2 regions of the Roseateles sp. GW835-FHT13E02 genome follow, and region 1 is predicted to be linked to the other one. Evidence: riboswitches for the same ligand, from Rfam matches in the RefSeq annotation. Region 1 holds a riboswitch; the other holds the start of a gene.

Region 1 (15,676 bases):
GCTTTCGTTGATCGGGATGCGGATCTTGCCGCAGGGGCTGGTCATGGCCTTGGACTTGAGGCCGGTCAGCTTGCCCTCGATGTCGAAGTAGCGCACTTCGCGGAAGTTGAACAGGCGCTCGTAGAAATCGGCCCACTCCTTCATCCGGCCACGGAAGACGTTGTGGGTCAGGTGGTCGATATAGGTCAGGCCATGGCCGACCGGTTTGGACTCGACCGGCTTGCCCTCGGCATCCAGCAGGGGCACGAAGTCGACGTCGTAGATGCTGATGTTGCCGATGGCGCCGTCCGGGGCGCCGTCCTTGCCTTGCCAGCGGTCGACGAAATAAATCAGCGAATCCCCAATGCCCTTGATGGCCGGGATGTTCAGCTCCATCGGGCCGGCCTTGTTGTCAAAGCCCCAGGCGCCCAGCTCCAGCGCGCGTTGGTAGGCGTAGGCCGCGTCATTGACGCGGAAGGCAATGGCGCAGATGGACGGGCCGTGCAGACGCGCAAAGCGCTGGGCAAAAGAGTCGGTCTCGGCGTTGATGATGAAGTTCACATCGCCCTGGCGGTACAGGGTGACGTTCTTCTGGCGATGGCGAGCCACGGCGGTGAAGCCCATGGTTTCGAACAGCTTGCCCAGGGCAGCGGGTTCCGGCGCAGCGAATTCAATGAACTCGAAGCCGTTGGTGCCCATCGGGTTGTCCCATGGTGTGAAGGCCATGATGTCTCTTTCTGAAAAGTCTTACGATGGGTCAAGACTGTAGGCTGGAGTGGGCGCAGGATTCATGCTAAAACTCGCGGCGCCGCCGCGATGTGCGCAGCAATACTGCGGAGAACCTGAAGATGGAAAACGAGATCCAGCTCGACACGATTGATCGACGCATTTTGAGGGCGTTACAGGTTGACGGGCGCGTCACATACGATGCCCTGGCTGCCCAGGTCAATCTCTCCGCCTCGGCCGTGCTGCGCCGGGTGCGCCGCCTCGAGGAATCTGGCGCCATCTCAGCCTATGTGGCCTTGGTGCCGCCCGAGCGGGTCGGCTTGGGGCTGACGGCCTACATCAATGTGCGGCTCGAAAAGCACACCGAGAGCCACAAGCGCAACCCCATGGACCTGTTCCGCGCCGCCGTTCAGACCTGGCCGGAAGTGGTGGAATGCGCGGCCTTGACCGGCGATATGGACTATCTGCTGCGTGTGGTGGTCCAGGACATGGCGCATTACGCCCGCTTCATCACCGAGACCCTGCTCAAGCATCCCAGCGTGCAGGACTGCAAAACCAGCTTCGTGCTGGACCGGGTCAAGAACACCACCGCCGTGCCGGTGTGAGCCCCGGGCTGCGGCCACGCGCTGAGTTTCAGCGCCGGCGCAGCACCACGCCCAGCTCGGCCCAGCCCTGGCCATGTGGCGTGATCGGGTAAGGGGGCGCCGGCCAGTCCCAACGCGAAGCGGGGAACAAGGCGCGCATGGCGTTGATGTCGCCATGGTAGGGCGGCCCTTCGACCACGCCACTGCCAGCGCTGTCACGGCGCGCCTGCATGAACAAGGCGAGCAGCAGCCCGCCGGGCTTGAGCCAGCTGTGCAGTTGTTCCGCGTAGCGCAGCCAGTGATCTGGGTGCAGGGCGCACAAGCAGGTTTGTTCGTACACGAGGTCCAGCGCCTCGGGCGGCTGCCAGGCCAGCACATCGGCCAGCTCCACACGGCTGGGAAGGCCGCCCAGTTGCGTTCGTGCCAATTCGACGGCGGCGGGCGTGTAGTCCAGGCCCACGGCGGCAATGCCAGCTTCGCCCAGCAGGCGCAGCTCATGCCCACGGCCGCAGCCTGGGATGGCGATGGCGTGCCCGGCTTGCAACAAGCCCTGCGCCAGCCAGGCCCGCAGCTGCGGGTGGGCCTCGCCGCGGTCCCAGGGCGTCTGGCCCTGCTCAAAGCGCTCTTGCCAGAAGGCTTTTGAAGGGCCGGCGGGTTTGGCGCTGGGCGGCGTGTCAGTCGAACTCATGCAGCAACTTCAGCGTGGCTTCCAGACTCAGGTTCAGCAGGGCGGCGATTTCGCTCAGATCGTCCGGGACCGCCTCATCGTCCCAGCCATCGGCCGTGTGGCGAGCCAGGCGCACGGCCAGCTTGACGCACAGCACCTGCGGGTCGTTGGCGCGCTTGTCATTGGTGATGTGGCGCAGCAGCTCCGGCAGATGCCAGGCCTGCATCAAGGCCTGCTCGAGATCGGCCAGCTCGATGTGCAGCACTTCCTTTTGGACCGCCACGCTGCGCAGATGTCGGTCGGCTTGCTGGCGCAGCCGGATGTGCTGGGCCAGTTCCGGCGCGTGGATCCACAGCAGCATCTCGGCGAAATCATGCAGCAAGGCCGCGCTGTGGATGACCGCGGCATCCGGGTCCAGGCGGTGCACGGCAAAGCCGAGTGCAAAGCGCGCGGCCCGGTCGGCGCGGCGCAACACGCGTTGCAAACCGTCCAGGGCATAGGGTGTGCTGGCCAGCTGATCCTCGACCGTGGGTTGGGGCCCGAAGTCACGGAAAAAGGGCGTGATGCCCATCAGCACCAGGGCCGCGGTCACCGTTTCCGCATCGGTCTGCAGGCGGCTGGAGCGGTGCGCGGCGGCATGGGCCAAGACCTTGAGCGTCATCAGCGGATCGGTGGCGATCATCTCGCCGAGGCTGTTTGCGTCCACCGCGTCTTCATTGGCGCGCAGCAGTTCCAGCGCATCGGCGGTCTCGGCCAGCACCGGGATTTCGGCGTCACGGAACAGCGCCACCCAACTGGGCAAATCGGGCGGCGCTTGGCGCAGCGGAGGCATCGGGACTGGCGCAGACATGGCGGGCTTGGGCAAAAGGTGTTGGATCGTATATCGGCGGCCGGAGCTTCATCTTGAAACCCGCGGCCGCCGCCCGCACACCCGCCGTCGCATCTGCCGTGCACTTGTGCGCGCCCGCGCCCATCGGTTTCGTCCGGCCGAGCATCAGCGGATGCCGCGCAGCGGATCCCGCGGCTGCTTGCTTGGCTGCGCCGGTGCCGGCGCTGGGCTCACTTGGGGTAGGTGAGCGCCGCTAAAGCCGCCTCACTCCGGGCAAGGTGCCCACCCGCACCCCATCGGCGTAGAGCGCACCTTCCGGCGCGCCCGCCTCCGCATAGAACTCCAGTTCGGGCCGGCGCCGGCGCACGGCGCGCACCTGGTGCACCAGCAGGGCCAGGCGGGTCAGCCCGGCGCTGGCGCTCAGCAGCACGCGGGCGGCGCGCCAGCGCCAGGCTTCATGGGTGATCTCGTAGTCTTCGGCCGTCACGTCCGGGCCGCTCAGTTCTCGCAAACGCATCATGATGGTTCTCCACTTCGGCCTCGCAAGGCCTTGGATTCAGGGGCTGGCGTCGGGCCTGCCGACGCGCAAGATTTCTTGTCGCAGCTCGCGTTGCGCGGCTTGGCGCAGGCGAACCTCGTGTTGCTGGTGGCCGTGTTTGCCGGCCTGTCGCATCAGCGCCGGCGCCACCAGCGGATTGCGGGGCTTTTGCAGGCGCAGGTTCAGCGGGCGGGGTGAGGTGAACTGGGTCATGTGGCAATCTCCTGGGCGCCGTACAGCGCGCCCGGTGGGTGGCAAGGTCAAGAAAAAGACCGAAACATCGGTTTTGGCCATGCGGCGGCTCGACTGGGTGCAGCCAACAAGAAACAAAACCATCTGGGGCATGGCGCTGCCCTCCAGGGCAGGCACCCGCCGGAACTCCATGCAGCGGCTCGGCCTGGTGGCGCTGAATCGCTTCAGTGCCGCGCAAGGCGCAGAGAACGCTTGAACTGACTCGCGAAAGACTCGGTGCGGACCGAGCGACGGTGGGCACTGGGCCGGCGCATCGCAGGGCGCTGGGTGAAGACGCCGGGGTGCATCCCTTGGCGGGGATGTGCCTGGCTGGACTCCAGCGCTAGCGGGGGCGGGCAGCTCCCGGTTAAGACAGGGGGAGAGGGACCTTCACGAGCGGCGCCTTGCTTGGGGTGCGCCGCGATCCGCTCGCTTGAGCAAATGATAAACGACTGTTTATCTTGTGCATATACTTTTTATCAAAAGAGATAAAGAAATGTGCGCAAGCCGCCACGGCCCGAGTTCCTCCCGGCCAGGAGGCGGGGGCTGGATTCAGGCCGATGTGTGGGGTGGATGGACCCGCCAAGCGGCGTTGATGGCGGCTCGGCTGCGGAGCGGAGACGTGCACCTTGGTGTGATCGATCGCGACGCCGACGCCGGCGCAGGCACAGGCACTTGTGCCAAGTCCGCTGCGTGGCTCGAGCGCTGCGTTCAGCGCTTCTTGGGTTTCAGCGGCGCAATGCCTTGCTGCAAGCGCCGCCACTCGTCGAGTTCGGCCGCGCCGCCGGTGGCCGGCGCCGTGCCACGCGAGGGTGGGCTGGCGGGCAAGACCGGCAAGGGTGCCGACTTGCCGGGCGCGGTGGCCGCCAGCTTGCCGGCTGGTGGCGCTTCTTGCGGCGGCGTCAGCACCTCGCCGAGCAGGTCCAGCAGGCGCGTGCGGGCGCGCTGCGGGTGGCGGCGGTAGTAGGTCAGCACCAGGCCGACGATGAAGCGCTCGTCATCGTCCTGCGGCACGCTGGGCGTGGCCTCCCGCTCTTGGCTGGCCGGCTCGGGCTCGCCGGCGGCGTGGCTCTGATCCATCCAGCCCAGGGGCTTGTGGAAGAGCTGCTCGAACTGGCGCGCCAGGCGCTCGCCGATCTGGCGCGAGCGACTCTTGATCTGGCTCCAGTAACTGGGCTGGATCTGCAAACGCTCGGCAAAGCGCCGCTCCAGCCCACGCAAGGTGGCGGGATCGGGGTGCTTGACGGAGACGGCGACGAATTCTTCGAACAGGAGCATCGCGTTGTCCAAGCGGATCTGGGCGACGTCCCGGGGGGCGGATGACATCCCCCTATGATAAAGCCTCGTTCATCCGGCTTGCCGGGGCGGGGTTCAGCGTCTGCCTGCTCCGCGCGGAGTGTGTCGCGGCTATTTTGACTTTTTGATAAAGAGTCGATGCCTTCGGATCGGCCAGGCTTCAGTCTTCTTCCTGTGCCTGGTAGGCCGCGATCAGCTGGCTTTGCGTGTGGGGCGGCACCGCTTCGTAATGAGAGAGCCGCACGCTGTAGCGACCCTGGCCGCTGCTCAGTGCATTGAGCCGGCTCTGGTACTGGCTCAGCTCGGCCAGCGGCGCCAGGCCGCGCACGATGCTGCGGCCAGGCAAGGGGCTCTCGGTGCCATTGACCTGGCCGCGCCGGGCGGCCAGATCGCCGGTGATGTCGCCGATCGCGGCTTCCGGCGCCTGGACTTCCAGATGCACCACGGGCTCCAGTACCAGGGGCCGGGCTTCCTGGACCGCGGCGATCAGGGCGCGCCGGCCGGCGGTGACAAAGGCCACCTCCTTGCTGTCCACCGAATGGTGCTTGCCGTCGAACACCGTCACGCGCAGGTCCACCAGCGGGTAGCCGGCCACCACGCCGGTCGCCAGGGCTGAGCGCACGCCTTTCTCCACGGCCGGCATGAACTGCCCCGGGATGGTGCCGCCCTTGACCGCGTCGATGAACTCAAAGCCCGCGCCGCGCGCCAGCGGCTCCACGCGCAGATAGACCTCGCCGAACTGGCCGGCGCCGCCGCTCTGCTTCTTGTGGCGGTAATGGCCCTCGGCCGCAGCGGAGATGGTCTCGCGGTAGGCCACGCGTGGCGGCTGGGTGTGCAGCTCGAACTTGTAGCTCTCACGCAGGCGCTCCAGCAGCAGGCGCAGGTGCAGCTCGCCCAGGCCGTAGATCACGGTCTCTTGCGTCTGGCCAGCCTGCTCCAGCCGCAGGCAGGGGTCTTCCTCGACCAGGCGGCTCAGCTGCTCCCAGAGCTTTTGCTCGTCGCCATGGCGAACCGGGCGGATGGCCAGGCCATGCACGGGCACGGGGAAGTCCAGCGGGCGCAAATGGATGTGGGCATCCTCGGGCGCGTCGTGCAGCACGGCGTCGTAGTGCAGGTCGTCGATCTTGGCGATGGCGCAGAGCTCGCCCGGCAGGGCCTGCTCCACCTCGACATGCCGGCCGCCCTGCAGCAGGAAGAGGTGGCTGACCCGGAAGGGCTTGCGCGCCGAGCCGATGAAGAGCTGGCTGTGGCGGCGCAGCGTGCCCTGGTGCACGCGCATCACGCCCATCTTGCCGAGGTAGGGGTCGGAGATGATCTTGAACACATGGGCCAGCACATGGGCGCTGGGCTCGGGCAAGGCTTGCAGGGGCAGGGCCTCGGGGCCCTCGCCGCGCAGGAACAGGGGCGGGTTGCCCTCGGCCGGGTTGGGCAGCAGGCGCTCGATCACATCAAGCAGCTCGGCCACGCCGGCGCCGCTGCGCGCCGAGGTGAAGCAGATCGGGATCAGATGCCCCTCACGCAAGGCCTGCTCCAGCGGCGCGTGAAGCTCGCGCGGGTCGACATCGCCTTCGCTGAGATAACGGTCCACAAACGCGGCATCCACCTCCACCACCTGCTCGACCAGGGCCTGGTGCGCCTGGCCCACCGAGGAAAAATCGGCCTGGCCGATGATGTTGTAGAAACAGTCCAGCACGCGCCGCCCGCCTTCGGCCGGCAGGTTCAGCGGCAGGCATTCACGCCCGAACACCGTGCGGATCTGCGCCAGCAGGCCTGGCAGGTCGAGCTCGGCCAGATCGATCTTGTTGATCACGATCAGCCGGCACAGCCCGCGCTGGGCGGCGGGTTCCATCATCTTGCTGGCCATGGGCTCCAGCCCGCTTTGCGCGTTGAGCACCAGCACGGCCGTGTCCACGGCCTCCAGCGCCGGCAGGGACTGGCCGATGAAATCGGCCGCCCCGGGGGTGTCGATGGCGTGGATGCGCACGCCGCCATGCTCCAGGTGCACCACGCTGCTGTGCAGGGAATGCTGGAGGCGGCGCTCCAGCGGATCGAAATCGCTGACGGTGTTACCGCGCTCCACCGTGCCGGCCTGGGTGATGGCGCCGGCCTGCAGCAGCAAGGCCTCCAGCAAGCTGGTCTTGCCGGCCGCCGCGGGGCCGACCAGGGCCAGGCTGCGCAAGGCCGCGACCGCTGGCGAAAGGAGCGACTGGGGCGCGCCGGTGGAGGATGGGGCGCGGCTGGCGTCGCCGTTCGGGCTCGGGCTCATGGCAGTCTCCTTGGCTCTCCGGCGCCCCGGCTTTCGTGGGGCGCGGTGATGGATGCATGCACGGTGCCGGGCTCTGACGCAAGGGACGGGTCCGCTCGGCTCTGGCCTCAGGGTAGAGGAAGGCCGGCCGGCTTACAAGGCCCGCGCCGGCGGGTCTGGGCCGATTCACTCAAGTGGCCGCCTGCGCCCGGCCGGCCCAGGCGCCGAGCTCGGGCCCGCAGAAGGCGTAATCCAGCTCGGGCCGGCGGCCGCAGATCAGGTCCGCCAGGGCCGCGGCCGAGCCGCAGCTGTGCGTCCAGCCCAGGGTGCCGTGCCCGGTATTGAGGAAGAGGCGGCCAACGCGGCTGGCGCCGATGTAAGGCAGGTTGGAGGGCGTGGCCGGGCGCAGGCCGGTCCAGTACTGGGCGCCGCTGGGCTGGCCCTCAGGCGCCACCATCTGCGGGAACAGCTCGCGCGTGCGCCGCAGCAAGGCCTCGCAGCGGCGCAGATTGAGCGTGCTGTCATAGCCATTGAGCTCGGCCGTGCCGGCCACGCGCAGGCGATCACCCAGGCGCGAGAACACCAGCTTGTACTCGTCGTCGGTCAGCGAGACCTGGTAGCTGTGCGCGGGCGAGATCACCGGCAGCGTCATCGAGTAGCCCTTGGCCGGGTAGATGTTGAGCGACACGCCCAGCTCGCGCGCCAGGCCGCGGCTGAAGGAGCCCAGGCACAGCACAAAGCGGTCGGCGGCCAGCCGCTCGATTTCACCGTTCGCATCGGCCACGATCACCCGCGCCAGATCCTGGCCCTCGCGCTCGCAGCCCAGCACCCGGGTTTGGTAGCGGAACTCCACCCCGGCCTGCGCGGCCAGGGCGGCCAGCGCCTGGGTGAAGCGATGGGCGTCACCCGATTCGTCGCTGGGCGTCATGCTGCCGCCGACGATCTGCGCGCGGCATTGCGCCAGCGCCGGCTCGATGGCCACGCATTCCTCGGGCGTTTTCATGTCCAGCTCGCAGCCCTGCTCGCGCATGATGCGAGCCGGCTCCTGCGCCGCGGCGTATTCCTGCTCACTGGTGTAGAAGTGCAGGATGCCTTGCTGGCGCTGGTCGTAGGCGATGCCGGTGGCGGCGCGCAGGCGCTGCAGCTGCTCGCGGCTGTAGAGGCCGAGGTTGACGATGTTGCGGATGTTGTGGGCGGTGCGGCCCGGCGTGCATTCGCGCAGGAACTGCAGGCCCCAGCGCCACTGGGCCGGGTCGGCGCGCAGGCGGAAGAGCAGGGGTGCGTCCTCCTTCATCAACCATTTCAAGACCTTGAGCGGCGCGCCCGGGTTGGCCCAGGGCTCGGCATGCGAGACGGAAATCTGGCCGCCGTTGGCATAGCTGGTTTCCAGGCCGGCCGCGGGTTGGCGGTCGATCACGGTGACTTCAAAACCCGATTGGCGCAGATACCAGGCGGTGGTGACGCCGGTGACTCCGGCGCCCAGGACGATTGCGTGCATGTGTGCACTCCTGAAACAAGACAAACAGACCGTTGCGTGAGACGCGCAGGCGTACGCCCAGGCCCAGCTCGGGCTGTGTTTCGTTCCAGGCAGGTGAGGCACCCCAGGGTGGGGCGCGAGCCGGGCAGAGCACAGATCGGGCAGTGGCAGCAAGAGCGTGCGCTTGACGCGCGCCGCTCCCGCTGTCCCTGTTACCTGAGAGATTCAGCCGCGCCCCGGGGGCATGGCCTTGCTCCTTCGGTGGCGGCTTGCGCATCGTCTGCGCGGGCCGCTCTCTCCAGCATTCGGCTTGTTGACGGATCCAGTACGGGGCCTGAGCGAGTATGGGAGCTTGCGCCTTCGGCGGCAGGGTCCAAAGCGGGCCTGCACTCTCCTGAATCCGGTGTGCAGTGTAGACGGGCTTGCCTGTGTGCGAAGTCAGGGCAAATGCGGGGCAGCCCTGGGATCAGCGAGAGTCGGCCAGGAGTCCGGTCGGACGGACACAGTTTCGGCCCTCGCCCTTGGCTTGGTAGAGGCGCTCATCGGCCAGGGCGCACAAGGCTTCGGGCGTGTGGGCTTCGGCGTTGCCGGCCAGGCCCATGCTGACGGTGATGCCATGCAGATCGGGGTGCAGGCTGCGCCAGTCAAAGCGCTCGATCTGCTGGCGCAGCTTGTCGCACAGCTGGCTGGCCAGGGGCAGGGGGGCCTCCACCAGGATCAGGGTGAACTCCTCGCCGCCATAACGCGCCACCACATCGGCGCGCCGGCAGTGGTCACGCAGCAGGCGAGCAAGCTGGCGCAGCACGGCATCGCCCACCGCATGGCCGAAGCGATCGTTGACGGCCTTGAAGTGATCGAGGTCCAGCATGGCCAGGCTGAGCGGGTGGCGAAAGCGCGCCGCGCGCTCGCACTCCTGTTCAAGCAGCAGGTCCAGCCAGCGGCGATTGGCCAGGCCGGTCAGGGCGTCCTCATGGCTGAGCTGGCGCAGCAAGTCGGCTTGCGCCGCGAGCTGCGTCAGCAAGGCCTGCTTTTCCTGATCCGTCTGTCGGGCTGCCTGCAATTCCTGGCTCAGGGCCTGGACCTGCTGGCGCACGAACAGGCCGCGCAGGCGCTGCTGCGAGTGCTCGCCCAGCAGGCGTTGTTCGCAGGCATGGTGGGCCTTGTAGTGCTGCAGGGCCAGGGCGTGATCGGCTCGCCGCTCGGCCAGCTCGGACAGGGCCCGATGAGCCTGGCTTGCCAGGGCGGTGAGCCGGCCTTTCGTGGCATGAGCCAGTGCGCGTTCCAGGGCGCCCTGGGCTTGCGGCAGATCGTTCCGGGCTTGCCACACGTCGGCCAGGCCCAACTCGATGCTGCACAGCGATGGGCTGTCGCCCACGCTCAGGGCCAGCGGCCGGGCTTCTTCGAAGGCGGCCAGGGCCGCGTCCACTGCCCCTCGCGCCAGGCAGGACTGGCCCAGGCCCAGCAGTGCCTGGCCGAGATCGTTGACATTGCCGGTGCGCCGCGACAGGTTCAGCGCTTCGTCCAGAAGAAGGCAAGCCTCTGCATGCTGGCCGAGTTTGCTCAGCAGTGTGCCCAGGTCCAGCGCGCTGGTCGCCTGGCGCGCCAGGTCCTGGGTCTGGCGCGCGCAGCGCAGGCTGCGCTGCAGATGCTCCGCGGCCAAGTCCATCTCACCAATGCCTTGCAGCACCTGGCCCAGCTGACCCAGGGCATAGGCCTGGTCGACGATGGATCCGTTGTGCTCGGCCAGTGCGAGGCTGAGCTGAAGCAACTCGAGGGCCTCCGGGAATTGGCCCTGCGTGAGGCGGGTCACCGCCATATTGTTCAGGGCGCGAGATTCGGCATGACTGGCCTGGTGGAGGCGGGCGAGTTCCAGGGCTCGCTGGTCCAAATGCAGGGCCTTTTCGTAGTCGCCTTGGCGGGCCTGTATCAGGGCCTGCAAGTTCAAGGCATCCAGATGGCCATCGATCTCGCCCAGCGCCTCCAGCAGGCTGTGGGCCCGATCCAGCCGGGCTTGCAGCGGCGCCACCGGCTGGCCCAGGATGAACTCGCACAGGCTCCAGCGCAGCAAGGCATAGGCCAGGCCGCGCGGATGGTCGACGGCCAGGGCCTGCTCATGGGCCTGCTGCGCCAGACACAAGGCCCGCGGCGTGTCCGACATGCGCAGCGCGTAGGCTTCGGCATTCAGCGCGTCCACCTGCTCCGGCGTGAGCCGGGGGCGGCAGGGAGGCTGTGCTCGGGCTTTCATCGGCCGGCGTTCAAGGTCTCGGGCTTGCCGCCTGGCACTGCGCTCACTTGAGCGGAATCGGCGTGGCGCGATCCACCGGCACGGCGGTCACGCTGTTCTGCGGCGAGCCGTCGACCAGGCGGTCCGAATAGGTCAGGTAGACCAGGGTGTTGCGCCGGCTGTCGACCATGCGCACGATGCGCAGTTTCTTGAACACCAGGGACATGCGCTCGTTGAACACCTCTTCCTGCCGTGCCAGGGGCTTGGCGAAACCGATCGGCCCGGTCTGACGGCAGGCGATGGAGGCCTCGGCCTTGTCTTCGGCCAAGCCCAGGCCGCCCTTGATGCCGCCGGTCTTGGCGCGCGAGACGTAGCAGGTCACGCCCGAGACCTTGGGGTCTTCGTAGGCCTCCACCACCACCTTGTGATCGGGGCCGATCAGCTTGAACGCAGTGTCGACCTCGCCCACGGCCTCGCCGCTCGCCCGGGCCGGCAGGCCCAAGAAAAGAGCTGCGATTCCCAGCCCCATCAGGCCGGCACGGCGCCAGAACGAGGAGATCTTCGAGGCGAGCAGGGTGTGCGTCTTGGGCATGGTGGCGGCGTGTGCGGTGGCGTCGAGTGGTGGGGCGTTAGTGCTCGCCAGGGCTCGGGCGTTCGCGTGAGCCCAGGACTTGGCAAAAGCGCAGCAGATAGCCATCCGGGTCTTGTACCAGAAACTCCAATTGCCCTTCTTCTTCCCGCTCGGACACCGGGTACCAGCTTTCTTCCAGCGCGCGGAAGAGGGGGCAGCCGAACTGGCGCAGCTGCGCCTGGAGCTGCTCGACATCCTCGACCTCGATCTGCAGATTCATGCCGCGGCCACGCGGCGTTTCGGTCGGCGCGGTCAGCCAGCTGTGCGCGTGGTCTTGCTCCAGCATCAGCTGTGCGCGGCCGAGTTCCAGATAGGCAAACGGAGGATCATCGCGGCGAAAGCGGACCTCAAATCCGCAGGCCCGGTAGAAGTGCAGCGATGCAGCCAGATCGCTGACGGCGAGCTCGGGCACCATGGGGTTCCAAAAGGGTTCGGTGGGCGCGCAGCGGTTCACGGTGGATGGGGGGCGTGGCGAAGCGCCGATTGTGTGCGGCATCCGTGGCTTGGCTGGGCGAGTTGCGCGCCGCCGGCGAGGGGCGCTTCCAGGGCCTGCCGGCTGTCCGCCGGTGCCTGCACGCGATCGTGCAAGCCGTAGTCGCGCAGCACGGCGGCCACGCGCAAGCGATAGTCGGCAAACACTGTCGCGCGACCCTGGGCCTGGCCCTCGCGGTGGGCGGCTTGCGAACGCCAGGCCTGGACGGCGGCTTCGTCACGGAAGCAGGACAGCGAGAGCAGCGTGTCGGGATCGCTCAGGCTTTGGAAACGCTCGATGCTGATGAAGCCGTCGATCTGCGCCAACTCCGCCCGCAAGGCCGCCGCCAACGCCAGGTAGTGCTCGCGCTGGCCGGCTGCGAGCTTCACTTCAAACACCACGAGGATCATGGGCGCGACTCCTGGGCTGTGGTCGAGGGTGCTGGCGCTCGCTCGGTGGGCAGCTCGGCGTCAGCAAGCACGAGGCTCTCGGCTCGGTCGGCCCTGTCGGCAAGGCGCGGCACGCGGGCATGGGCCAGTGCATGGTGGCCCTGCCAGGACGGGGGCGCGATGCCCTGCGCCAAGGCCTGGCGGGCGACGCCCAGGGCCGCCTGCGCCATGAGCAAGGCCAGTTCCTGGCCCGGGCATTGATGGCGGCCGTGCCCGAAGCTCAGACCGGCGCCCGGCTCCGCGGGCTCGCAAGCCAGGCGCAGAAGCAGGGCCGTGCCCCGCGGTATGTAGCTGTCACCCAAGCGGCAGTCGTGCAAGGCCCAGCGCCGCGTGTGCTGGATGACGCCCGGGCTCTGCGCCAGCCGCAGCAGCTCTGCCTCATGCCCCGCGCCGGCCAGCAGGGCCTGGCCCAGCAACCCGGCGCCGGCCTCATGGCTTTGCCACAGCAGACCGAGGGCCTGGGCTGCTGCATCCCAGTTCGGCAGGCTCAAGCCTCTCCACAGCGGCGCAGGGCCCTGGCGACCCAGGCCCTGCGTCAAGACTTCGCAAGCCTGGTCGGCCGCGTCCAGCTCGCGCGGCCCGGCTTCCGGTCGTAGCGCCTGGGCCAGGGCCTGGAGCTGCTGCCGAAGCGAGGCTTGATCCGCTGCACTGGACATGGGTACGCCCAGCATGGCGGCCAGGCTGGCCGGCAGGCTGGACCATTGCCAGGCCTCCCAGCTTTGGCTCAAGGCCAGGCGGGCTTGATGCTGGGCCTCGGCCTGCAGCACGCGGCGGTCGAGCGAGGTCAGGGCCTGCTCCAGCGCCTGGCGTTCTGCGTTGCGTGCGGGGTCTTCGCGCATGCGCAGCCATTGGCCGTAAATGGCGCCGAAGCGGCGGCCCTGCAAGGCTGGCGGCAGGGGCTGATCGGGCGGCCGCACGCCGAGGTCCGGATGCCTCAGCGCCTGACGCAGCAGATCCGGCCCCGCGATCACATGGGCTTGCAAGATGGGGTCGAAATCAAACCGCTTGCAGTCCTGCGCGGCCATGGGGGTGTCGGCCGCTGGGCTGGATGGGGCGTCGGGTGGAAGTGGGGAGGTGAAGGGGCAGGGCATCGAGGTGGAGAGAGGGGCTCAGTGAGTTCAGAGGCGTCAGTGTCTGGTGCTGGCCGCGCACATGCTTCGCTTACCATCGAAGCATGGATGACACACCCTTGCCGCCCCGCGGCGCCGGCTTTGCCGATCAAGCCCTGGCCGCATTGGCTCAGGCCATGGGCGAGCCGGCGCGTGCGCGCATCTTGTGCTGCCTGCTCGATGGCCATGCCCGCACTGCGACCGAGCTGGCGGCGGCGGCCGAAATTGCCGCATCCACGGCCAGCGCCCATCTGAGCCGCCTGGTCGCGGCCGGCCTGCTGCGTTGCGAGGTCCAGGGGCGTCATCGCTACCACAGCCTGGCCGGGGGCGAGGTGGGCGCTGCGCTCGAGGCCCTGCTGGTGCTGGCGGGCCGCCAGCACAGCGAGGCCTTGCCGCGCTTTGAGCCAAGCACGCCGCCCGAGCTGCGCGAGGCCCGGCGTTGCTACGACCACATGGCCGGCGAGTGGGCCGTGCGCTGGCACGAGCACCTGCTGCAGCAAGGCTGGTTGATCGTACAAGCCGAGGACGCTCGCAGTTATCAGCTGAGCCCGGCGGGCCAGGACGCGTTGGCGGCTTTGGGTCTGGATCTGGGGGCGGCGCTGCGCCAACGGCGCCGCTTCGCCTGCCCCTGCATGGACTGGAGCGTGCGCCGGCCGCATCTGGGCGGCGCCTTGGGCGCAGCTTGGCTGGCGCTGCTGGAACGCAAGGCCTGGGTGGAGGGCGCGCTGGACAGCCGCGCCCTGCGCATCACGCCGCGCGGTCGGGCGGGCTTGCGTCGCCTGCTCGGCGAGGCCTGAGCCGCGCCCGCGCCCGGCGCATCAATCCTCGTCCTGGAAGCGCTGGCGGATGTCCAGCACCTCGTCCCAGTGCTCGAAGAAGACGCGCACGCAGTCCGGGTCGAAGTGGCTACCTGCATGGGCTTTGATGTGGGCGGCGGCGGCCTCCAAGGTCCAGGCTTTTTTGTAGGGGCGCTCGGACGTCAGGGCATCGAAGACATCGGCCACGGCGACGATGCGGCTGAAGATGGGGATGGCCTCGCCCTGGAGGCCTTGCGGATAGCCGGTGCCGTCGTATTTTTCGTGGTGGCCCAGAGCGATGGCGGCGCCGGCCTGCAGCACCAGGGAGGAGCTGTCCTTGAGGATCTCGTAGCCGTAGCTGGCGTGCAGCTTCATGATCTCGAACTCTTCCGGCGTCAGGCGGCCGGGCTTGAGCAGGATGCTGTCGGTGATGCCGACCTTGCCGATGTCGTGCATGGGGGCGGCTTCCAGCAGCAGTTCCTGGTCGGCAACGGGCAAGCCCAGGCCGCGCGCGATCAGCTCGGAGTAATGCGCCATGCGCAGGATGTGGGCGCCGGTCTCGGGGTCGCGGTACTCGGCCGCCTTGGACAGGCGGATCACGGTCTCGCGCTCGCGCTGAACGATCTGGTTGGTGGCCTTGCGCACCTCCTCGGCCAGCCATTCGGCGCGGTCGGCCAGCTTGGCGCGGGCTTCGTTCAGGGCCTCCAGCGCGGCGTTCGCTTGCTGGCGCGCGGTCTCGGCGGCGGCGTAGGCGCCGGCGTTGTCCAGGGCGATGGCGGCGTAAGCCGACAGGGTGCGGAAGATCGATTGCTCGCGTTCGCCGTAGGCATGGCTGTCCACCGACTGCACCGACATCACGCCCAGCAGCCGGTCGCCGATCAGCAGGGGCGAGAACATCATGCTCTGCGTTTCCAGTGGCCCCATCAGATGCCCGGGCGGATGGCTGCGGGGCGCGGACGGGAAGAACAGTTCGCAGCGTTCGCGGGCACAGCGTGCGGTCAACGATTCGGGATCTTGCAGCGAAATCAGCGGCGAGGGGAAGCGGTGGCGCGCCTCATTGATGAAGGCGGCTTTGAGCGCATGGCCGCCCGGCTCCAGCAGGTAGACGAAGAAGGAGGTGGTGTCCAGCAGCTGACCGAGGTGGCGATACAGCGCGGCGAAAACGGCGTCGGTGTTGAGGCTGCCGGTGATCTCGCGGCCGATGCGGCCCAGGGTCTCCAGCGTGGCACTGGCCTCCTGCAGCTGTGCGGCGCGTTCGCTCTCGGCCTGCGCCAGGCGGTGGTGGTACTCGGCCTCGGCACGGGCCAAGGCGCTCTCCTGCCGCACCTGCATGGCCATGGCGCGGTTGCGCGCATCGTCCAGGCGCTTGTTGTCACGCGCGGCTGCGGCGGCCTGGCCGTAATGGCGAGCCTGCGCGGCATC
Region 2 (15,676 bases), on a different contig from region 1:
ACCGGCGAGGGCGTCAAGGAGGCCATGGCCGAGCTGCGCAAGACCTTGCCCAAGGACGTGGAGCTGAACCTGATCTACGCCTCCAGCGACAACGTCAAGGACTCGCTCAACGGCCTCAAGCACACCCTGGTCGAGGGCGCGCTGCTGACGGTGGCCATCGTCTTCCTGTTCCTGCACAGCTGGCGTTCGACCATCATCACCGGCCTGACCCTGCCGATCGCCGTGATCTCCAGCTTCATCGCCGTTCATGCCTTCGGCTTCACGCTGAACTTCATGACCATGATGGCCCTGTCGCTGTGCATTGGCTTGTTGATCGACGATGCCATCGTCGTGCGCGAGAACATCGTGCGCCATGTCGGCATGGGCAAGAGCCACCAGCAGGCGGCGTTTGACGGCACCAACGAGATCGGCCTGGCGGTGATGGCCACCACCTTTGCCATCTGCGCGGTGTTTGTGCCGGTGGCCTTCATGGGCGGCATCATCGGCAAGTTCTTCTACCCCTTTGGCATCACCGTGGCGGTGGCGGTGATGGTGAGCTTGTTCGTCAGCTTCACGCTCGACCCCATGCTGAGCTCGGTCTGGAAGGACCCGCCAAGCCATTACGTCAAGAAGCTGCCGGTGATCGGCCACCTGATCCGCGCCACCGATCACGGCATGGATGTGCTGCACCGGGTTTACGAGCGCCTGATTCGCTGGGCTTTCTCGGGCCGCCGCTATCGCCTGTTTGCACTGCCGATTCCGGTCTGGGGCCGCCCATTCGACGCCGCAGGCCAGCGCGATCGCAGCGCCCCGCGCCGCCTGCGCCTGGCCACCATCACACCGCGTGGCCTGGTCATGATGGCGGGCGGCGGAAGCTTTGTGCTGGCCCTGGTGCTGGCCGGCTTTGTCGGCACCGAGTTTGCACCCAAGACCGATGACAGCTTCACCCAGGTGAACCTGCGCCTGCCCGTGGCCTCCAGCCTGGAGCGCAGCAATGCCAAGGTGCTGCAGGTCGAGGAGTTGCTGGGCAAGTTCCCCGAGATCAAGACCGTGTCCACCGTGGTCGGCGGCACGGGTGAGGGCATGGCCACCGGCCGCAACCAGGCCTCGCTGAACATCTCGCTGGTGGACCGCAAGGACCGCAAGCGCAGCCAGAAGCAGGTGGAAGATGCCATCCGCGCCGAGATCGCCAAGATTCCCGGCGTCGATGCCAGCGTGGGCGGCGACCGCTCGATCTGGATCACCTTGCTGGGCAATGACCCCGAGGCGCTGACCCAGGTCGCTAACGATCTGGTGGCCAAGATCAAGAAGGTCAAGGGCGCCGTCGATGTGGAGACTACGGTCAAGCCCGGCCTGCCGGCCTTTGCCGTCAAGCTCAAGGACTCGGCGATTCGCGAGCTGGGTCTGACCGCACCGCAGGTGGCCGCATCGCTGCGCGCCTATGTCAACGGCGAGGTGGCTACCTACTGGACCACGCCCGATGGCAACCAAGTCGAGGTGCTGCTGCGCCTGCCGGTCGAGCAACGCCAGCGCATCGATCAGATGCTCAAGCTGCCCGTGGCCTTCGCCAAGGATGGCTCGCCGATCTCGCTCGATCAGGTGGCCACCATTGAATCGGTGTTCAACCCCGAGGTGATCCGCCGCCAGAACCTGCAGCGCCGCGAGGCCGTGTTTGCCGGCACCGAGGGCCGCCCCTCGGGTGATGTCAATGCCGATGTGCAGAAGATCGTCAAGTCCATGGAGCTGCCGCCCGGCGTCAGCTTCAATGTCGATGGCGCCGGCAAGCAGCAGAAGGAAGCATTCAACGGCTTGCTGGCGGCCATGGGCCTGGCGGTGATCTTCATCTACATCGTGCTGGCCAGCCAGTTCGGAAGCTTTGTGCAGCCGATCGCCATCATGGCCTCGCTGCCCCTGTCGCTGATTGGCGTGATGCTGGCCCTGCTGTTCACCGGCACCACGCTCAATGTGTTCTCCATGATCGGCCTGGTCATGCTGATGGGCCTGGTGACCAAGAACGCGATCCTGCTGATCGACTTTGCCAACCACGCCCGCAAGGGCGGGGCGAGCATTCCCGAGGCGCTGCTGGAGGCCGGCCTGGTGCGCATGCGCCCCATCATCATGACCACGGCGGCCATGGTCTTTGGCATGCTGCCCATGGCGATTGCCTTCAACCAGGGCGGTGAGGTGCAAGCCCCCATGGGCCGGGCCATCATCGGCGGCGTCATCACCTCGACCCTGCTGACCCTGGTGGTGGTGCCGGTGCTGTATTCCTACCTGGTGCGGGAGCGCAAACCCAAGCCGGCCGCTCAGCAGGAGGCGATGCTGGCCGAGCTGCCAGCGCTTGGCGCCGGCGCCAGCGCCAGCGCTTGATGCCGCAGGCAGCCCCAGGTCTTTGACTCACGGCGGCGCCCTTCGGGGCGCCGTTTCTTTTTCTTGAGGGGCGTGTTCTCCTGTACGACAGGATCGCTCGCGTGAGTTCGGAACGATTTGCCCGTGCGCGCGGCGGGGCCGGCCGCAGCAAGGGGCTCAGGCTTGGCTATGCTGCGCAGCCATGTTCCCTCGTTTTGGTTTCTGGCGGCAGGCCTGCCGCCACACGGCGCGCCCTTGCCGATGGCTGCTCTGCCTGCTCATGGTAGCAATCGGCCCGACGCTGCCAGCGCAAGCCCAACAACGCCTGCTCAGCGAAGAGTTCGCTCCCATCAACTTCAGCGAGAACGGCGAGGCCAAGGGCTTGGCGGTCGAGGTGGTGCAGGAGATCCAGCGGCGCCTGAAGAAGGAATTGCCGATCGAGTTCCAACCCTGGGCGCGTGCCTACCGCGAGGTGCAACTGGGTGGCGAAACCGCCTTGTTCAGCATGGCACGCACGCCAGGGCGAGAGCGCCTCTTCAAGTGGGTGGGGCCGGTGGTCACCTTCTACAGCTCGATCTATGCGCCGGCCCGCGGTGGCCTGCGACTGCGCAGCATGGACGATGCCAAGCGGGCCAAGTCGGTGCTGGTGGTGCGTGACTGGTACACCTCGGAGGAGCTGAGCCAGCTGGGCTTTCGCAACCTGGTCAGCGTTGCCGATCCGCAGGCAGCCATCCGCATGCTCCTGGCCCAGCGGGCGGATTATTTCGCCACCGAACGTCTGTCCATGCCCAAGATCATGGCGCAGGCCGGCGTGCCCGAGGATGCGCTGGAGATCGTGTACAGCTATGCCAGCGCCGAAGGGTATATCGCCTTCTCGCGTGACACCCCTGACCGTGTCGTTCAAGCCTGGCAGCGGGCACTCGATGCCATGAAGCGCGATGGCAGCTTTGCGGCCATCTACAAGCGCTGGCTGCCTCAGGACAGCCCGCCAATCAAGCGCTAAGCCCGGTCTAGCAGTCTGTACCCGTGCCGCAGGTCATGGGTTTTTTGTATGCAGTTGTTACCACGTTGTCGGGTTTTCTGACAACGTTACGTTCTGTTTCGTGCAAATTGCCGCGCCACAAGGACTTGGTGCGCTGGCATGAACCCTGCTTCACAAAGCAAGTTCGCCAATGGGCGAACTTTTGTTTTGGACACTTGTAGGGATACGAATTGAAGATCAAGACTCTGTTTTCCGCCGCACTGCTGGTCTCGGGACTGGTGGCAGCGAGCTCTTCGGCTCTGGCGGGCGCTGTGCATCACACCGACCTGTTCTCGGCCAACACCTTGCCGCGCAATGACGATGGCTCCACCGGCCTGGTCAACATCGGCTTCAACGTCAATTTCTTCGGCAGCCAGTTCACCCAGCTGTTCGTCAACAACAACGGCAACGTGACGTTTGATCGAGCCTTGGACACTTACACGCCCTTCGGCCTGCAGGGCACCAACCGCCAGATCCTGGCGGCCTTCTTTGCCGACGTGGACACCCGCAATACCCGCAGCGGCGTGACCCAGTACGGCACCGGCCTGCTGAACGGCCACAAGGTCTTCGGCGTGAACTGGCTGGACGTGGGCTACTTTGACACCCAGGCCAACAAGCTGAACACCTTCCAGCTCGTCATCACCGACCGCTCGGACATCAATGCCGGCGACTTCGACTTCGAGTTCAACTACGACAAGGTGCAGTGGGAAACCGGTGATGCCACCAGCAGCGGCGGCAGCAACGGCCAAGGCGGCAATTCGGTGCGCGTGGGCTGGTCTAACGGCAACAGCAACTCCTTCGAGCTGCCTGGCTCGGCCATCAACGGCGCGTTGCTGGACGGCGGCGCTCAGTCTCTGGTTGCCGGCTCCCTGAATTCCAACGTCGCCGGCCGCTACAGCTTCAGCGTGCGCAATGGCTCGGTGCAGCCGCCCTCGACCGTGCCGGAGCCGAGCTCCCTGCTGCTGGTCGGCCTGGCCCTGGCTGGCCTGGGTGCGGTTTCGCGCCGCCGTCGCGCTTGATGATCCTGCGAGCCCTGCTGGATCCATGAAAAAAGGCGACCCGAGGGTCGCCTTTTTCGTGCCAGCGCGCGCGATCGGCGTCAGCACTCGACGATGTTCACCGCCAGGCCGCCGCGTGCGGTTTCCTTGTACTTGGTCATCATGTCGGCGCCGGTGTCGCGCATGGTCTTGATGACCTTGTCCAGGCTCACGAAGTGCGTGCCGTCGCCGCGCAAGGCCATGCGCGCGGCATTGATGGCCTTGACCGAGGCGATGGCGTTGCGTTCGATGCAGGGGATTTGCACCAGGCCGCCCACCGGGTCGCAGGTCAGGCCCAGGTGGTGTTCCATGCCGATCTCGGCGGCGTTCTCGACCTGCTCGGGCGTGCCGCCCATGACCTGGCACAGGGCCGCGGCAGCCATGGAGCAGGCCACGCCCACCTCGCCCTGGCAACCGACCTCGGCGCCCGAAATCGAGGCGTTTTCCTTGTAGAGGATGCCGATGGCGGCGGCGGTCAGCAGGAAGTCGATCACGCCCTCGTCGTTGGCGTGGTGGACGAAGCGGCTGTAGTAGTGCAGCACCGCCGGCACGATGCCGGCCGCGCCATTGGTCGGCGCCGTGACCACGCGGCCACCAGCGGCGTTTTCTTCATTGACGGCCAGGGCGTAGAGGTTGACCCAGTCCATCACCTGCAGCGGGTCGCGCAGGGCTGCCTCAGGGTTGGCGGTCAGGTCGCGGTGCAGCTGGGCGGCGCGGCGCTTGACCTTGAAACCGCCGGGCAGGATGCCCTCGGTGCGGCAGCCGCGGCTGACGCAGTCCTGCATCACCTGCCAGATCTTCAGCAGGCCGGCGCGGGTCTCTTCATCGCTGCGCCAGTGGCGTTCGTTGCGGCGCATCACCTCGGCGATGCTGATGCCGTGCTGCTTCGTCAGCGCCAGCAGCTCGTCGCCGGTCTTGAAGGGGTAGGGCAGCACGGTGGCATCGGGGGCGATGACTTTTTGCTTGCTGCCGTCGGCCGCCACCTCGTCGCTGACGACAAAGCCGCCGCCGACCGAGTAGTAGGTGCGCTGCTGGATCTCCACGCCTTCGGCATCAAAGGCCGAGAAGCGCATGCCGTTGGCATGGAAGGGCAGGCTCTGGCGCTTGAACAGCACCAGGTCCTTGGCCTCGTTGAACTCGATCTCATGCTCACCGCCCAGACGGATGCGGCCGCCGCTGCGGATGGCGTCGAGGTAAGCCGGCACCTGCTCGACATCGACCGTATCCGGCTCATGGCCGGCCAGACCCAGCAGCACGGCCTTGTCGCTGCCGTGGCCCTTGCCGGTGGCGCCCAGCGAGCCATACATCTGCGAGATCACGCGTGCCGTGCGCTCGAGCTGGCCTTCGTGGCGTAGGCGTTGCACAAACATGCGTGCCGCACGCATGGGGCCCACGGTGTGCGAGCTGGACGGGCCGATGCCGATCTTGAAGAGGTCGAAGACTGAAACGGCCATGGGGCCTCCAAGCGTTGGTGTGAGATTCGAGCACGGCCCGATGAATCAGGCCGGCCTTGTGACAAAAAAGCCGGCTGGCGTCGATGGTGAGAGGTCCATCAGACAGCAAGCCGGCTCTGGCAGGGCGGTGCCGAGCGTCCTGGGACGCTCAGGCGTAGTCGCTCATCGGCGGGCAGGAGCAGCTCAGGTTGCGATCCCCGTAGACGTTGTCCACGCGGCCCACCGGCACCCAGTACTTCTGGCGGCGCAGCGAGGCCACCGGGTAGGCGGCTTCTTCGCGGCTGTAGCCGTGCGTCCACTCGGCGGCCAGCAGGCTTTCTGCCGTGTGCGGGGCGTTGACCAGCGGGTTGTCTTCTGCCGTCCAGCTGCCGTCGGCCACCTTGGCGATCTCGGCGCGGATGGCCAGCATGGCGTCGCAGAAGCGGTCCAGCTCGAACTTGGATTCGCTTTCGGTCGGCTCCACCATCAAGGTGCCGGCCACCGGGAAGGACAGGGTGGGCGCATGGAAGCCGTAGTCGATCAGGCGCTTGGCCACGTCTTCGGCGCCGACGCCGGTGGCGTCCTTCAACGGGCGGATGTCCAGGATGCACTCGTGGGCCACACCGCCGCCCTTGATGCCCTCGATATTGCCGCTGAAGTGGATGTCGTAGGCATCGGCCAGGCGGGCGGCCACATAGTTGGCCGAGAGGATGGCCACTTCGGTCGCAGCCTGCAGGCCCTCAGCGGCCATCATGCGGCAGTACATCCAGCTGATGGGCAGCACGGCGGCATTGCCCAGCGGTGCGGCGGACACGGCGCCGATGGCGGTCTTGCTGTCGTAGCCGGCCGAACGGTGGGTGGGCAGGAAGGGGACCAGATCGGCCACCACGCAGACCGGGCCGACGCCCGGGCCGCCACCGCCGTGCGGAATGCAGAAGGTCTTGTGCAGGTTCAGGTGGGAGACATCGCCGCCGAACTCGCCCGGTGCGGCCACACCGACCAGGGCGTTCATGTTCGCGCCGTCCACATAGACACGGCCACCGTGGCTGCGCACCAGGGCGCAGATTTCCTTGACCTGGGTGTCGAACACACCGTAGGTCGAGGGGTAGGTGATCATGATGGCGGCCAGGTTGGCGCTGTGCTGCTCGCACTTGGCCTTGAGGTCGGCCAGGTCGATATTGCCTTCCTTGTCGCACTTGGTCACCACGACCTGCATGCCCACCATCTGGGCCGAGGCCGGGTTGGTGCCGTGGGCCGATTCGGGGATCAGGCAGATCCTGCGATGGCCTTCATTGCGGGACTCATGCCAGGCCTTGATGGCCAGCAGGCCGGCGTACTCACCTTGCGAGCCGGCATTGGGCTGCAGGCTGATGCCGGCATAGCCGGTGGCTTGGCACAGCCAGGCGGTCAGCTGTTCGTTCAGCTGGGCATAACCCTGCAGCTGATCGTGCGGGGCAAACGGGTGCACGCCGGCGAACTCGGGCCAGGTGATGGGGATCATCTCGGCCGTGGCGTTCAGCTTCATGGTGCAGGAGCCCAGCGGGATCATGCTGCGGTCCAGCGCCAGGTCCTTGTCCGACAGGCCGCGCAGATAGCGCAGCATTTCGGTTTCGGAGTGGTAGCGGTTGAACACCGGGTGGCTCAGGTAGGCGCTGGTGCGCTGCAGCTCGGCCGGGATCAGGCTGGCGATGCCCTTGTCGAACGCGCTCAGGTCCGGCAGGGCCTTGCCATCAGCAAACACGGCCAGCACGGCGGCCAGGTCGGCGCGGGTGGTGGTCTCGTCGAGCGACAGGCTCAGGGCCTCGGCGCTGGCGCGGCGGAAGTTCATGCCGGCGGCCACGGCGCGGGCCTGGATGGCCGCGGTCTGTGCGCCGGTCTGCACATGCAGGGTGTCGAATGCGCTGGCGTTGCCGAGGGCAAAGCCCAGGCTCTTCAGGCCTTCGGCCAGCACGGCGGTGAAAGAGGCCACGCGCTGGGCGATGCGCTTCAGGCCTTGCGGGCCGTGGTACACGGCGTACATGCTGGCCACCACGGCCGGCAGCACTTGAGCGGTACAGATGTTGGAGGTGGCCTTCTCGCGGCGGATGTGCTGCTCGCGGGTCTGCAGGGCCAGGCGGTAGGCGGGTTTGCCATGCGCGTCGATGGACACACCGACCAGGCGGCCGGGCAGGCTGCGCTTGTACTCGTCCTTGCAGGCCATGTAAGCGGCGTGCGGGCCGCCATTGCCCATGGGCATGCCGAAGCGCTGGGTCGTGCCCACGGCGATGTCGGCGCCTTGCTCGGCGGGGGCCTTGATCAGGGTCAGGGCCAGCAGGTCGGCGGCAGCGATCAGCAGCGCACCTTGGGCATGGACCGCGTCGGCGGCGGCTTGCAGGCTGCGCACATCGCCGTTCACGCCGGGGTATTGCAGCAGGGCGGCGAAGCACTCGTTCTTGCCAGCCTCGGAAGCCGGGCCTACCACCACGTTGAAGCCCAGGGGCTCGGCACGGGTGCGCACCACTTCCAGGGTTTGCGGCAGCACGTCGTCGGCGACGAAGAAGGTCTGGCTCTTGCTCTTGCCCACGCGGGCGGCCAGGGTCATGGCTTCGGCGGCGGCGGTGGCTTCGTCCAGCATGGACGCGTTGGCAATCGCCATGCCGGTCAGGTCGGTCACCATGGTCTGGAAGTTGACCAGGGCCTCCATGCGGCCTTGCGAGATTTCAGCCTGGTAGGGCGTGTAGGCCGTGTACCAGGCGGGGTTCTCGAGGATGTTGCGCAGGATGACGCCCGGGGTCAGGGTGTCGTAGTAGCCCTGGCCGATATAGCTCTTGAGCACCTTGTTCTTGCCCGCCAGCGCCTTCAGCTCGGCCAGGGCCTGGGCTTCGGTCGCGGCAGCCGGCAGGTCCATGCCCACCGAGCGCTTGATGCTGGCGGGCACCACGGCTTCGATCAGGGCGCGGCGCGAGGCGGCACCGATCACCGACAACATGCCGGCTTCGTCAGCGGCATCGGGACCGATGTGGCGGGCTTGGAATTCGGTGGCGTTCTCAAGCACCGACAGGGGCTGCAGGGCGGACATCAACATGGCAAATCCTTGGAGCCTGGCGCCGCTTGTGGCAGCCTCAGGCTGTTTGTGTTCGGGAGAGCCTGCCACAGCAAGGCGCAAGGACTGCGCTCTGTGGCAGGGGGTGCCGCGGCCTCACTCATGGAGCCGCCGCGGCCGGTTTGATCAGCTGTTCTTGACCAGCTCGTCGTAGGCGGTGCTGTCCATCAGGCCGTCCAGCTCGGCCGGATTGCTCAACTTGACCTTGAAGAACCAGCCGGTCTTCAGCGGGTCGCTGTTGGCGAGCGACGGGTCGTCGCGCAGGGTTTCGTTGACTTCGGTGATCTCGCCGGCGACCGGCATGTAGACGTCGGCGGCGGCCTTGACCGACTCCACCACGCCCGCCACTTCCTTGGCTTCGAAGCTGCTGCCCACGGCCGGCAGGTCCACGAACACCACATCGCCCAGGGCGTCTTGTGCGTGCACGGTGATGCCCACGGTGACGATGCCGTCGGCTTCGATCTGGACCCACTCGTGGTCAGGCGTGTACTTGATGTTGCTCATGCGGTGCTCCGTTGCTTTCGGAAGGTGGAAAGGAGAAAGAAAATGAAATGTAGGGTGCCCGATCGGTGCCGGGCAAGCGCGACGTGAGCCGAGCCGGCTCTCGTCCGTTCAGCCGCGGTAGTAGCCGTTGGGCGTGAACGGGGTGCTGGCCACCGTCATCGGTGTGCGCTTGTCGCGGACGATGGCGAAGACCTCGGTGCCCAGGGCCGCAAATTCCTTGGCCAGGTAAGCCAGGGCCACCGGCTTGCCCACCGTGGGGCCCAGGGTGCCACTGGTGACCACGCCGATTTCCACGCCCTCGGCGTTGACCAGCTTGGCGCCTTCGCGCACCGGCATGCGTTCGCTGCTGACCAGGCCGACGCGCTTGCGTGTGGCGCCCTTGGCCAGCTGCTCGTCCACCACGGCCGCGCCGGGGTAACCGCCGGCGCGGGCGCCACCGGCGCGGCGCACCTTCTGGATGGCCCAGGTCAGCGAGGCTTCCACCGGGGTGGTGCCGGTGTCGATGTCATGGCCGTAGAGGCACAGGCCCGCTTCCAGGCGCAGCGAATCGCGCGCGCCCAGGCCGATGGGCTTGACCTCCGGCTGGGCCAGCAGCTTGCGGGCCAGCTCGACCGCCTTGTCTTGATGGACCGAGATTTCGAAGCCGTCTTCGCCGGTATAGCCCGAGCGGGTCAGGAAGGTCTCAATGCCGTCCAGATTGAAGAAGCCGCCGGTCATGAAGGTCAGCTTGGCGACTTCAGGGTTCAGGCGCGACAGGGCGGTCACGGCTTGCGGGCCTTGCAGGGCCAGCAGGGCTTGCTCGGGCAGGGGCAAGACCTGGCACTTGTCGCCGATCTTGGCCTGCATGTGGGCGATGTCCTGCACCTTGCAGCCGGCGTTCACCACGACGAAGAGGTCGTCCGGGCGGCGGGCGATCATCAGGTCGTCCAGGATGCCACCTTGTTCATTGGTGAACAAGGCATAGCGCTGCTTGAACAGGCCCAGGTCGATGACATCGACCGGCACGATGGTTTCCAGCGCGGCAGCAGCGCCGTCGCCGATCAGGCGGACCTGACCCATATGGGACACGTCGAACAGGCCGGCGGCCGCGCGGGTGTGCTTGTGCTCGGCCATCACGCCGGTCGGGTACTGCACGGGCATGTCGTAGCCGCCGAAGGGCACCATCTTGGCGCCGAGTTCGATGTGCAGGGCGTGCAGGGGGGTCTTGAGCAGGGGAGCGGAGGAGTCAGCAGCGGACATGGGAGCAGCTTTCGAGGGCAATCATCTGGCCCACGCCCCTGAGACCGGCTCAAGGAGTGGGGGGAATGCCCTCGCTGTCCGCTTTACCTGAGAGATTGGCCACCGGCGTATTGCCAACAGCTTGCCCCTTCGGTGGACGGGCTCGAAACCCGTCTCTCTCCAGTGAGGACGCCCGACGTTTTGTGAACGGGCGTTTTATCAGTCCTTTTGCCTGAGCGTTCGCAGCGTGGGATCACCAGTGCCACTGCGCCTTCGGCGGCTTCCGCGAGGAAGCTCTCTCCTGACGGCGGCGATTGTAGCCCTGGTTTTTGCGCAAAAAGTGGCTCCGTGGCGAGGCCTCTTCGCAAATCCACAAATGCGCCGGCTTCCTCACGTTCATCACGCCATGGCGGGCGCTGCTTCTGCCTATGCTGGCCGCAGCATGAATCACGCCTTGCAGGCAACACCGCGCCCATGAGCCACACCACGCCCGAAATTCATCTCTGCATCCAGCAGCCCGGGGCCTATGTGCACTCCCTGGGCTTGCTCGATCAGGCGCGCTACTTCCGCTACCAGTTCCGCCGCCTCGGGGCCGAGGTCAGCATGGCGAAGAACCGGCTGCGCCACGGTGCGATCAATTTCATCTTTGGCGCCCATCTCGGTTTTGAGCCGGCCTTGCTCGATCGCCATGTCTGCGTGTTTGTGAACCTGGAGCAGCTGGGCGAGGGCGGCGCCCAGGTCTCGCCCGAGTATTTGCAGCTGCTGGCGAACTGGCCGGTGGTGGACTACGACGCCGCCAACTGCAGCGCCTACCGCGCCCGGCCGGATCAGGTGCCGGTGTTCCCCCTGCTGCATGCACCGTACCTGAAGCCGGCGGAATCCATCCCGCTGGAGCAGCGGCCCATCGATCTGCTGTTCATCGGCAGCATGAACGAGCGCCGCCGCGCCTGGCTGGATTGCATCGAGGCCCTGGGCTTGAGCGTGGCCTTGTTCGATGGCCCGCTTTACGGCCCCGAGCGCGATGAGTTCATCCGCCAGGCCAAGGCCGTGCTCAATGTGCATTTCTACGAGAGCAGCCGCTTCGAGCAGACCCGGGCGGCGATCTGTCTGTCCCTGGGTACGCCCGTCATCTCCGAGCGCGTGCCGGGCACCGAGGTGCATCCGGCCTTCGAGGACTCGGTCCTGTGGCTGGAGGGCGGGCAGCTGGAGCAGTTCTTCAGCGAGGATTTCGGCACGCCGGCGTTCTTTGATTTCGCCCGCCTGGCGCTGGAGCGCTTTGAGCAGGCCGACCCGGCCGTGGCCTATGCCGAGATGCTCGCCTTTGCGGCCAACCATGCCGTCGAGCGCCTGCCGGCCCTGCCGCAAGAGCCCTGGCGGCCGCAGCGCCTGCATATGGGCGCTGGCGCGGATTACAAAGCCGGCTGGCTCAACATCAGCCGCGATGCCGAGCAAGAGCCCGATCTGCTGCTCGACCTGAGCCGCCCGCTGGACCTGCCGCTGCGCGATCTGTCGGCCGCCCATGGCCCGATCGAGCTGCACGGCGAAAGCCTGGAACTGCTCGATGTCAGCGGTCTGCAGCATGAGGCCGCGGGCCTGAAGGCGGTGCTGAACCAGGCTTTGCGCCTGCTGCAAACCGGCGGCGAGCTGCAGCTGGACCTGGCCGGTGCCTTGCCACCTGAGCCTGCAGCTGCTGCGGGCTGGCTGGCCGCGCCCGATCTCTTCAGCAGCTTCTGGCAGGCGTGCGGCGAGGATTTCTGGGCGCTGGGCTGGTTCGAGCAGCGCTTCGAGCTGCTGGCCCATGCCTATTTCGATGCCCAGGCGCGGCCCTGCGAAGCCGATTCGGCCCTGGGCACGCGGGTGGTGATGCGCAAGATCGAGAGCTCGCTGCGCGAGCGCACCACGGCGCGGGCGCGCCAGAGCCGCTTGCGCCTGCCCGACGATGCCGTGGACGCGGCCCATCGCCTGTTGCCGGCCGGCCCGTCGGCGCAGGCCGGCGCGACCAAGAAGTTCAAATGGTCCATCCTCGTGCCCAGCCTGCCGGCACGGCGCGAGCTGCGCAAGCGCATGCTGGCCATCCTGGAACCCCAGGTGGCTCGCTATCCCGATGTGGAGCTGCTGGTGCTCGAGGACAACCGCAGCCGCGAGTACGGCCCCAAGCTACAGGCCATGATCGACATCGCCCAGGGCGAGTACCTGAACTTCGTGGACGATGACGACGAGATCTCCGAGCACTATGTGGACACCATCTACCCCTTGCTGGACGGGGTCGATTGCGTGGGCTTTTCGGCGCGCATCAGCGTCGAGGGAGGGCCCTTCAAATCGGTGTTCTACAGCATGAAGAACAAGGTCTGGGTCGATGCGCCCGAGGGCTATTACCGCAACCCGCAACACCTGACCCCCATCCGCAGCGAGCTGGTGCGACAGATCCCCTGGGTCGGCCACTACGGGGCGGATCGCACCTGGTCGCACAAGATGTCGGCCTCCGGCCTGCTTCAGACTGAAAACGTGACCGACGCGGTGCTCTACACCTACTACGCCACGCAGAAAGAAAACCGCGAAGGCGTCTGGCGCTGAGCGCTGCTGAGCAATCAGATCACGTGGTGGCCTGACTTCAGGTACCAGTCGGCCATGCGCTGGCCGTTCCAGCGCAGGGTCACATGCTCGGCCTGTCGGGCCGGTGGCAAGGCGGCGCGCGGGGTGAACAGGGCCACGCACTGGCCGCCGGGCTGGCGCACGCTGTCGTAGATCAGGCCCGCGCTGCCTTGCTCGCGCAGGCGCCGGGCGAAGGGCCGGGAGGCGGCGTAGGAGTTCGCATCCAGCAGCGCCAGCGCGCGAGGGTCTTGGTGCTCTGCGCGCAACTCATGCAAATCAGCCTGCACCGTGACGCGGTAGCAGCGCAAGTCCACATCGATGGCCGGCTCGGCCGTGCGGGCGAGAAAGAGCGCGCGGTGGTGGCTGACCTCGGCCACGGCGGTTTCCAGCGTGGCCGCGGCGTAGTAGACGCCGTAGCTGCCGTCGGAAAAACGGCTGCCCTCGGGGTTCAGGTGGGTGAAGGCTGCCATGATGGGGCTGCTGCCGGGGCCGCAGAGGCGCTGTTCGGGCGGCACCAGGCTCAGCTCGCCGAGCTGATCGCGCAGGCGCGGGTTACCCAGCGCCTCGATGGCGAAGACCACGGCCAGATCGGCCGGCTCGGCCACCGCATCGAACAGCAGCACGGGTGGGTAGCGGCTGGGCAGCAGGCGGCAGGAGTCCGGCCAGTGCACGGGGATGCAGGGCAGGGCGATCGGGGCAGCAGGGGGCAGGGTGGAGGAGCTCAAACGCCAGGTCTTTCAGGCCCAGCCGCCGCGCTGTGCATCCAGGTACTGGCGCACGACAAAGAGATCGGCGATCTGGCCGCCCAGCATGCGCGAAAGGGCGCTGCCGCCGCCGAACAGGGGCGCGCTGTTGGCCTTCTTGATCCAGGCATCGGCCCGCTCCGGGATGGGCAGCAGGATTTGCAGGCTGGCGTAGATGCTGAACAGATGGGACAGGCGCTCCAGCGTGGCGCCGTCCAGGCCGGCCTTGATGCGGCCGGCTTTCCAGTCGTAAAAAGTGGTGCGGCCGCAGCCGAGCAGGCGCTGCTGTTCTTCATTGCTCAGGCCCCAGGCCTGGGCCATGCGGAAAAACGTGCGCAGCGCCGCGCCGGCGGCGGCCGGGGTGTGCAGATCGGGCAGGCCCGGCTGCGGCTGGCTGTGGAAGTCCGAAGGAAGGGCGGCCATGGCGAACTCCTGGCAGGTGGGCGGCGCCGGCCTGGGCAGGCAGGAGAGGCGCCGCTGAGGAGTTCAGTGTAAGTTCTTTGGCGAATGAAAACAAGAATTCAGTACGGAGCTGAATTCCCCCTCTCGCCGCCCTCTGGGCTTCAGTCCTCCTCGCCGCCGTGACCGTGGCCATGGCTGTGTGCCTCGACCGGCATGCTGCGGCCGTCGGCGCCGTCGAAGAAGAAGGGCTTGCGGGCCTTCTGGCGCGGCAGCACCTCGTTCATGCTGCCGACCTCGAAGACCCGGCCGTTCTGCATCACATGGCTGATGCGGTCGCTCTGACGGATGTCCTTGAGCACATCGCCGTCGATGATGAGCAGATCCGCCAGCTTGCCCACCTCGAGCGAGCCCAGGTCCTTGTCCAGGCCCAGGTAATGCGCCGGGTTGGCGGTGGCGGTGCGGATGGCTTCCAGCGGCGTCATGCCGCCCAGGCCGAACATCCACATCTCCCAATGGGCACCCAGGCCTTCGCGCTGACCGTGGGCGCCGATATTGGCCTTGACGCCGCCGCGCTGCAGCTCGGTGGCGGTGCGGGCGACGCGGATGACGTTGAAGTCTTCCTCGGGCGCGGTCTCACGGCGCACGCTGCGTGACTCCAGCACGGCGCGCGGCACATACTTGCTCAGCAGCGGGTGTTTCCAGACCTCCGTGCGGGCGTACCAGTAATGTTCGCCGTCCAGGCCGCCGTAGGCCACGTTGAGCGTGGGCGTGTAGCCGACTTGCGTCTGCGTCCAGAGCTGCTTGACGTCGTCATAGACCTCGGCCACCGGCAGGGCGTGTTCGATGCCGGTGTGGCCGTCGACGATCATGCTCATGTTCAGCTGGAACAGCGAGCCGCCCTCGGGCACCACCATCATGCCGGTCTGGCGCGCGGCCTCGATCACCTGCTGGCGTTGCTCGCGGCGTGGCTGCTGGTAGCTCTTGACGCTGATGGCGCCCGCGGCCTTCTGGCGCTTGAGATGAACCAGCGCATCGTCCAGGTTGTTGACAGGGGCATTGATGCTGCCCTTGGCGCCGTAGAGGATGGAGCCGGTCGAGTAGATGCGCGGGCCGGTCACCAGGCCGGCGCGCTGCATCTCGGCTTGCGTGAAGATGTCGCCGTTGCGGTTGGACGGGTCGTGGATGGTGGTCAGGCCAAAGGCCAGAGAGGCGTAGTTGATCCAGCTTTGCTGCGGGATGATTTCGCTCTCACCCATGCCGCCGTGCCAGTGGGCATCGATCAGGCCGGGGATGATGGTCTTGCCGCGTGCGTCCAG

The links. Region 1 has a riboswitch for glycine ahead of AC1Q6P_RS23230 (D-amino acid dehydrogenase). Riboswitches for the same ligand answer to the same signal wherever they lie in the genome.
Positions count from the first base shown of each region.
Region 2: linked by a shared signal. The riboswitch ahead of gcvT (glycine cleavage system aminomethyltransferase GcvT) and the one ahead of AC1Q6P_RS23230 (D-amino acid dehydrogenase) in region 1 are both predicted to bind glycine.

Region 1 is NZ_JBXAGJ010000036.1:11,945-27,620, reverse strand. Features, by position in the region: gene hppD (4-hydroxyphenylpyruvate dioxygenase) at 1-705, opposite strand, end outside; gene AC1Q6P_RS23270 (Lrp/AsnC family transcriptional regulator) at 828-1,310, shown strand; gene AC1Q6P_RS23265 (methyltransferase domain-containing protein) at 1,339-1,977, opposite strand; gene AC1Q6P_RS23260 (HDOD domain-containing protein) at 1,964-2,806, opposite strand; gene AC1Q6P_RS23255 (hypothetical protein) at 3,039-3,305, opposite strand; gene AC1Q6P_RS23250 (hypothetical protein) at 3,342-3,536, opposite strand; gene AC1Q6P_RS23245 (hypothetical protein) at 3,571-3,771, shown strand; gene AC1Q6P_RS23240 (hypothetical protein) at 4,266-4,880, opposite strand; gene fusA (elongation factor G) at 5,011-7,116, opposite strand; gene AC1Q6P_RS23230 (D-amino acid dehydrogenase) at 7,286-8,593, opposite strand; glycine riboswitch at 8,766-8,884, opposite strand; glycine riboswitch at 8,886-8,979, opposite strand; gene AC1Q6P_RS23225 (GGDEF domain-containing protein) at 9,039-10,766, opposite strand; gene AC1Q6P_RS23220 (CreA family protein) at 10,861-11,325, opposite strand; gene AC1Q6P_RS23215 (bleomycin resistance protein) at 11,426-11,881, opposite strand; gene AC1Q6P_RS23210 (antibiotic biosynthesis monooxygenase family protein) at 11,878-12,309, opposite strand; gene AC1Q6P_RS23205 (cytochrome P450 family protein) at 12,306-13,373, opposite strand; gene AC1Q6P_RS23200 (helix-turn-helix domain-containing protein) at 13,523-14,254, shown strand; gene AC1Q6P_RS23195 (HD domain-containing phosphohydrolase) at 14,276-15,676, opposite strand, start outside.
Region 2 is NZ_JBXAGJ010000011.1:44,737-60,412, reverse strand. Features, by position in the region: gene AC1Q6P_RS12390 (efflux RND transporter permease subunit) at 1-2,349, shown strand, start outside; gene AC1Q6P_RS12385 (substrate-binding periplasmic protein) at 2,609-3,331, shown strand; gene AC1Q6P_RS12380 (nidogen-like domain-containing protein) at 3,541-4,368, shown strand; gene AC1Q6P_RS12375 (L-serine ammonia-lyase) at 4,449-5,840, opposite strand; gene gcvP (aminomethyl-transferring glycine dehydrogenase) at 5,989-8,883, opposite strand; gene gcvH (glycine cleavage system protein GcvH) at 9,028-9,405, opposite strand; gene gcvT (glycine cleavage system aminomethyltransferase GcvT) at 9,514-10,644, opposite strand; glycine riboswitch at 10,709-10,817, opposite strand; glycine riboswitch at 10,834-10,937, opposite strand; gene AC1Q6P_RS12355 (hypothetical protein) at 11,098-13,197, shown strand; gene AC1Q6P_RS12350 (RES family NAD+ phosphorylase) at 13,212-13,940, opposite strand; gene AC1Q6P_RS12345 (antitoxin Xre-like helix-turn-helix domain-containing protein) at 13,953-14,381, opposite strand; gene AC1Q6P_RS12340 (amidohydrolase family protein) at 14,522-15,676, opposite strand, start outside.